2 linked regions of the Pseudoduganella dura genome follow. The protein of the gene in region 1 binds, or shares a complex with, the protein of each later gene. Links are inferred from orthologs where the notes say so. Each region holds a gene or a part of one and is shown on either strand. Other genes may lie near its edges. The genes, in order: GJV26_RS18865 and hfq.

Region 1 (3,390 bases):
CAGCGTGTAGTACAGCCCCAGGGTCGTGAGCGCCGCGCCGCAGATGCCGCTGGCGGCCCGCACCGCGATTGCCGAGCCGAGGCCGTGCACGAACAGGTGGGCCAGCGTGGCCAGCGCATACAGCACGAGGAACAGCTCGGTGAACAGCCGCAGGCCGAATTGCTGGCGGAATTTCACCAGCAGCAGGTTCATCGATACATTGGCCATCACGTACACCGTGGGCAGCCACTGGATCTCGGCCTGGTACACGCCCAGGGTGCCCTGGGCGTAGACCAGGTTGACGGTGACGAGCGCATTGCCCAGCCCGCCCGTGAGCGCCACGATGAAGCCGACCAGCAGGTAGGCCAGGCGGCGCTGCGGCGAATGCAGCGGCGACGACGGCGACCCCGGCAGCATTGGCCGTTCGTGGGGTTTCCAGGTCTGGGGCGCGTAGACGTCCATGCTGTGGGTGATAGCGGTGGTAACGGTGAGAAAGGTCGAGGTGACAATGATACGGCCCGGCTGCGAACGATGTCGCATGCACCGGGCCGGTCACCACTTATGGCAGAGCTGATGCCTGCCATGGTGGATGTCACTGCCGTTTTGCGGCAGGTGTTGCCTGGTCTTGCTTAGACCGCAGGCGGATCGGTCTCGCGCGCCCACACGCGGTGCTCGGCCAGCACCGCCTTGAACGCGGCCAGCGCGGCCGCCGCATCGACCGGCTGGGTGCCGATGATGCCCGGGTCCGCCGAGCCGTCGCGCAGCGTGGCGGGAATGCCGGCCTTGACCAGCAGTTGCACGCCATCGTCCACCACCAGGATCGGCTTGCAGTGACGGTATTGCAGGCGCACGAATTCCAGCGCGTTGGCGTCGGCCGCCAGTGCCAGCGCGGACTGCGCGCCGGCCGGGATCACCACGGCGTCATAGATGACGGACGGCCCGGCTTCCAGCGTGATTTCCGCATCGAGCGTGGCACCGCCGGCACCGTTGATCAGGCCCAGGCGCGAAGCGACCACGCGCGGCACGGCGCCATCGGCCAGCAGCGAAGCGTAGATTTCCCGCACGCCATCGGCATCGACACCGTCGGCGACCAGGATCGCCACCCGGCGCGCGTGGATGCCCACCTGCCCTGGCCGCGACAGCAGCGACAGGCCGGGCGAGCTGCGGTAGGCGGGAACCGGCCGCGTGGTGGCCATCGGCTGCGGGTCGGGCACCGGCATGCCGAGGCCGGAGGCGACGGCATTGGCCAGTTCCGCATCCACGTTGACCAGCATCGACAGCGTGCGCTGGCGGATCGCCGGCACCGTCACGCGCGTCAGCTCGAAGCGGAACGCGCCGATGATGTGGGCGCGCTCGACCGGCGTCTGGCTCTGCCAGAACAGGCGGGCCTGCGAATAGTGGTCGGCGAACAGTTCGGGCTTGCCGCGCACCTTGTCTTCCACGAAGGTCTGCTGGGGGAAGCTGGTGAAACCCATGCGGCCGCCCTGGAACGGGCAGCCGCCGCCCAGCGAGTTCGGCTCGTAGGACACGCGGCCGCGGTTGACCGTTTGCCGGTGCATGCCGTCGCGCTGGTTGTTGTGCACCTGCGTGACCGGCGCGTTGATCGGGATCTCATGGAAGTTCGGCCCGCCCAGGCGCGACAGCTGCGTGTCCACATACGAGTGGATGCGGCCGTGCAGCAGCGGATCGTTGGTGAAGTCGATGCCGGGAATCACGTGGGCGGTACAGAACGCCACCTGCTCGGTTTCGGCAAAGAAGTTGTCCGGATTGCGGTTCAGCACCAGGCGGCCCACCGGGGTGACGGGGACCAGTTCTTCCGGCACCAGCTTGGTGGCATCGAGCACGTCGAATTCGAAGCTGTCGGCCTGCGCTTCCGTGAAGATCTGCAGGCCCAGTTCCCACTCGGGGAATTCGCCGGCCTCGATCGCTTCCCACAGGTCGCGGCGGTGGAAGTCGGGATCGGCGCCGCTGATCTTCACCGCCTCGTCCCACACCAGCGAATGGGTGCCCTGCAGCGGCGTCCAGTGGAACTTGACGAACACCGACTCGCCGGCCGCGTTCACCAGGCGGAAGGTGTGCACGCCGAAGCCCTGCATGGTGCGGTAGCTGCGCGGGATCGCGCGGTCGGACATTGCCCACATCAGCATGTGCATCGATTCGGGCATCAGCGAGACGAAATCCCAGAACGTGTCGTGCGCGCTGGCGGCCTGCGGCATCGCGTTGTGCGGCTCCGGCTTCAGCGCATGCACCAGGTCGGGGAACTTCATCGCATCCTGGATGAAGAACACGGGAATGTTGTTGCCGACCAGGTCCCAGTTGCCTTCGTCCGTGTAGAACTTGACGGCGAAGCCGCGCACGTCGCGCGCGGTATCGGTGGAGCCGCGTTCGCCGGCCACGGTCGAGAAGCGCACGAACACCGGCGTTTTCTTGCCCGCTTCGGCGAACGGCGCGGCGCGCGTGACGTCCGTCAGGGCCTTGTAGCTCTCGAAGTAGCCGTGCGCCGCCGAGCCGCGCGCGTGCACGATGCGTTCCGGGATGCGCTCATGGTCGAAGTGCGTGATCTTTTCGCGCAGGATGAAGTCTTCCATCAGCGTGGGGCCGCGCAGCCCCGCCTTCAGCGAATCCTGGTTGTTCGCCACCGGCACGCCCTGGTTGGTGGTCAGCACCTGCCCGCTCGAATCGGCGCGCACGCGGTCCAGCGGCGCAATGGTGTTGTTCACGCCGACCGGCGGCTGGCCGCTGCCCGTCTTGGGCGAAGCGATGTTCTCGACGGCTGTGCTGGCGGTGGCGATGTCGCTGGCCGGCGTGGCGGTCTGGCCCTGCTGCGGCGTGCGCGCCGCGTCGCCGTACTCGCCCGGCTTGTTGGCGTTGTAGGGGCATTGCGCGGCCAGGTCCATGCCGCCGGCCTGCTTCTCGAGCAGCACATCGCCTTGCGGGTTGTTGTTGCCGAGCGATTGCGGCGGTGCCGAGTTGGAGGGGCCGGATACGGTGGAGAGAATGGAGCCGGCGCCGTCGACGCCGGAGGACTGCTTGCTGGTTGGGGTGCTCATGGGTCCTCGTGGGTGATCGAAAAAAACGCGAAAAAAACGCGAAAAGAAACGCAAAAAACGGATGACAACGCTAAAAGAGATCAACGATGTCGCTGGCCACGACACGCGCAAAAGCGCCCGGCCGCATGTCGCAATGACATACGGCCGGGCGCGGCCGTCCGCAAGGGGTGGGGCGAACGGCGGGCCAGCAAGGGCGAATCAATGGCGGCGCGAACCCAGCAGCTTCGAGACGGCGTAGCCGGCGGCCAGTGCCACCAGCACGGACGTGCCCGGGCTGTTGCGCACATAGCTGCGGCCCGTTTCGGCCAGGCGGCCGTACGCCACGTTCAGGTCGGCGGCCTTCTGGTTCAGGCGTTCGGAC
Region 2 (3,238 bases), 620 kb from region 1 along the record:
ACCGGTCGCCAAGGAAGGCATCATGTTCCAGATGGCGCTGCAGACCAAGCAGGCCGTGGCCGAAGCGGACGTGGTGATCTTCCTCGTCGACGGCCGCCAGGGCATGACGCCGCACGACAAGACCATCACGGACTTCCTGCGCCGCAGCGGCCGCCCGGTGCTGCTGGTGGTGAACAAGGCCGAAGGCATGAAGTACACCTCGGCCGTATCGGATTTCTACGAGCTGGGCCTGGGCGATCCGTATGCCATCTCCGGCGCCCACGGCGACGGCGTGAACGACCTGGTGCAGGAAACGCTGGACAAGGCGTTCGCCTCGCGCCCGGACGACGCCGATGAGCTGCTGCCGTCCGAACGCGGCATCAAGCTGGCGCTGGTCGGCCGGCCGAACGTGGGCAAGTCCACGCTGATCAACACGCTGCTGGGCGAGGAGCGCGTGATCGCGTTCGACATGCCCGGCACCACCCGCGATTCGATCGAGATCCCGTTCGAACGCGACGGCAAGCACTACACGCTGATCGATACCGCCGGCATCCGCCGCCGCGGCAAGGTGTTCGAGGCGATCGAGAAATTCTCGGTCGTCAAGACGCTGCAGTCGATCTCGGAAGCGAACGTGGTGGTCCTGATGCTCGATGCCCAGCAGGATATCTCCGAGCAGGATGCGCACATCGCCGGGTTCATTCTCGAAAGCGGCCGCGCCCTGGTGCTGGCGGTGAACAAGTGGGACGGCCTGCAGACGCACCAGCGCGACCAGGTCAAGAACGACATGGACCGCAAGCTGGACTTCCTCGGCTTCGCCAAGACCCACTTCATCTCGGCACTGAAGGGCACCGGCATCGGCCCGCTGATGAAATCCGTGGACGCCGCCTACGGAGCCGCCATGGCCGACCTGTCGACGCCGAAGCTTACGCGTGCACTGCTGGAAGCGGTCGAGAAGCAGGAACCGAAGCGCAAGGGCGGCCTGCGGCCGAAGATGCGCTATGCCCACCAGGGCGGCATGAACCCGCCGATCATCGTCATCCACGGCAACTCCCTCGATGCGATCAGCGAGCCGTACAAGCGCTACCTGGAAAAGCATTTCCGGGACACGTTCCAGCTCGTGGGGACGCCGCTGCGCATCGAATTGCGCACCGGTAAAAACCCGTTCGACAAGCGCGACAAGGGCTGACCTGCCGTCGGCAGCCTGCCGCGATCGGGTCGCCGGCAATCGAAAGCCGGTGCCAGACAATTTTTCCGGTCGAATCATCCGGAAAACGTGCCTGGCACCAGTGGGCGCATGCCACGCGAGATCTGCCGAAACACCGGTCCGCACGCGGACCGGCTTCACATTTTCACGTTATCTTTTTTCCTCGTTTTCATTTGCACACCCCTGCATAATTCACAAAAACAGGTTACAGTAGCTGAGAAGCATTTCCGTTTGGCAGAGGGCGTCTTTACCTCTGCAATAAGGAGCAGCCGGCACTTGAAATCAAGCGTTTCGCCTCCAATTCCAACACAACAACATAAACTGGAGTAGTTATGAGCAATAAAGGGCAATTGTTACAAGACCCATTCCTGAACGCGCTGCGCAAGGAGCACGTTCCCGTCTCGATCTACCTCGTCAACGGTATCAAGTTGCAAGGTCACATCGAGTCGTTCGACCAGTACGTCGTCCTGCTGCGCAATACCGTTACGCAGATGGTGTACAAGCATGCCATTTCGACTGTGGTACCGGCCCGCGCCGTCAACCTCAACATCGATTCCGAGGCGGAGTAACGCGTTGATCCTAGCGACAACGCCACAGCTTCGTCTTCCGCTTCAACGTTTCCTGGCCATCCCATGCGCGCAGCTTTAGTCGGGGTGGATTTCGGCCAGGGCGACTTCGCCGCCAGTGTCGATGAATTGATGCTGCTCGCGCGTTCCGCAGGAGCGGAGCCCATCACGACCATCACCGGCAAGCGTTCCAGCCCCGATGCTGCCTACTTCGTCGGCAGCGGCAAGGCCGATGAAATCGGCCATGCCGTGCAGGATCACCAGCTGGAGATCGTCATCTTCAATCACGCGCTGTCGCCTGCCCAGCAGCGCAACCTGGAAAAGCGCCTGAACGTGCGGGTGCTCGACCGTACCAGCCTGATCCTCGACATCTTCGCCCAGCGTGCCCAGAGCCACGAGGGCAAGCTGCAGGTCGAGCTGGCCCAGTTGCAGCATCTTTCCACGCGGCTGATCCGCGGCTGGACTCACCTCGAACGCCAGAAGGGCGGTATCGGCCTGCGCGGTCCTGGTGAAACCCAGCTGGAAACCGACCGCCGGCTGATCGGCGAGCGGGTGCGCATGCTCCGTGCGCGGCTGGCCAAGCTGCGCAAGCAGCACGAGACGCAGCGTCGTTCGCGCGGCCGCAACAACGCTTTCTCCATATCGCTCGTCGGTTACACCAATGCCGGCAAGTCCACGCTGTTCAACGCGCTGACCAAGGCCGGCGTCTACGTGGCCGACCAGCTGTTCGCCACGCTCGACACCACGTCGCGCCGCGTGTTCATGGGTGAGGAGGCCGGCAATGTCGTGATTTCCGACACGGTCGGCTTCGTGCGCGAGCTGCCCCACCAGCTGGTGGCGGCATTCCGCGCCACGCTGGAGGAAACCATCCATGCCGACCTGCTGCTGCATGTCGTCGATGGAGCGAGCCCTGTGCGCATGGAGCAGATCGAAGAAGTCAATGCCGTGCTGCGCGAGATCGGCGCCGACCATATTCCGCAGATCCTCGTGTGGAACAAGATCGACGCGGCCGGCCTGGAGCCGGCGGTGGAACGTGATGAACATGATAAGATTTCACGCGTGTTCATCAGCGCCCGGACGGGTGACGGCCTCGATCTGCTGCGTGCGTCGCTCACCGAGGCAGCCCAGCAGCACCGCGAGGCAAGTGCGCGTCCGAAGGACGACACGCCGGCCGATGCCATTTCCACATTCACCGACGTTTAAAACATGCCTCTTTCCTCACTAGCGAAAAGATTAGGCCTGAAGTTGTCCCTGAACGACCCCCGCTGGGGGCAGGACAAGGACAACAACAGGCAGGCCCAGGAAGGCAAGAAGCCCGGCGACGGTCCTCCTGACCTCGATCAGCTGTGGCGCGACTTCAACCAGCGCCTGAACGGCCTGTTCGGCAACAAGAACCGCAACAACAACAGCGGTGGCGGCGGCACCGGCGGCGGCGGCAGCGAATTGCGCGGCGCCGGCGTGACCGTCGGCGCGGTCGCGGCCATTGCCG

The links.
Region 2: the proteins of GJV26_RS18865 (region 1) and hfq are in contact, whole or in part, in a crystal structure (PDB 3VU3), measured with the Escherichia coli proteins. The link is inferred for Pseudoduganella dura from one-to-one orthologs.

The regions. Positions count from the first base shown.
Region 1 is NZ_WNWM01000002.1:4,301,869-4,305,258, reverse strand. What follows is about bases 320-3,390. They hold GJV26_RS18865 (catalase), read right to left. Parts: upstream 3,030-3,390; coding sequence 609-3,029; downstream 320-608. Other genes in these bases: GJV26_RS18860 (hypothetical protein), read right to left, coding at 3,228-3,390; GJV26_RS18870 (MFS transporter), read right to left, coding at 320-519. Also shown: more of GJV26_RS18870, read right to left, coding at 1-319.
Region 2 is NZ_WNWM01000002.1:4,920,156-4,923,393, forward strand. What follows is about bases 215-3,133. They hold hfq (RNA chaperone Hfq), read left to right. Parts: upstream 215-1,515; coding sequence 1,516-1,752; downstream 1,753-3,133. Other genes in these bases: der (ribosome biogenesis GTPase Der), read left to right, coding at 215-1,165; hflX (GTPase HflX), read left to right, coding at 1,816-2,952; hflK (FtsH protease activity modulator HflK), read left to right, coding at 2,956-3,133. In the rest of the region: more of der, read left to right, coding at 1-214; more of hflK, read left to right, coding at 3,134-3,238. UniProt on the Escherichia coli protein: RNA chaperone that binds small regulatory RNA (sRNAs) and mRNAs to facilitate mRNA translational regulation in response to envelope stress, environmental stress and changes in metabolite concentrations.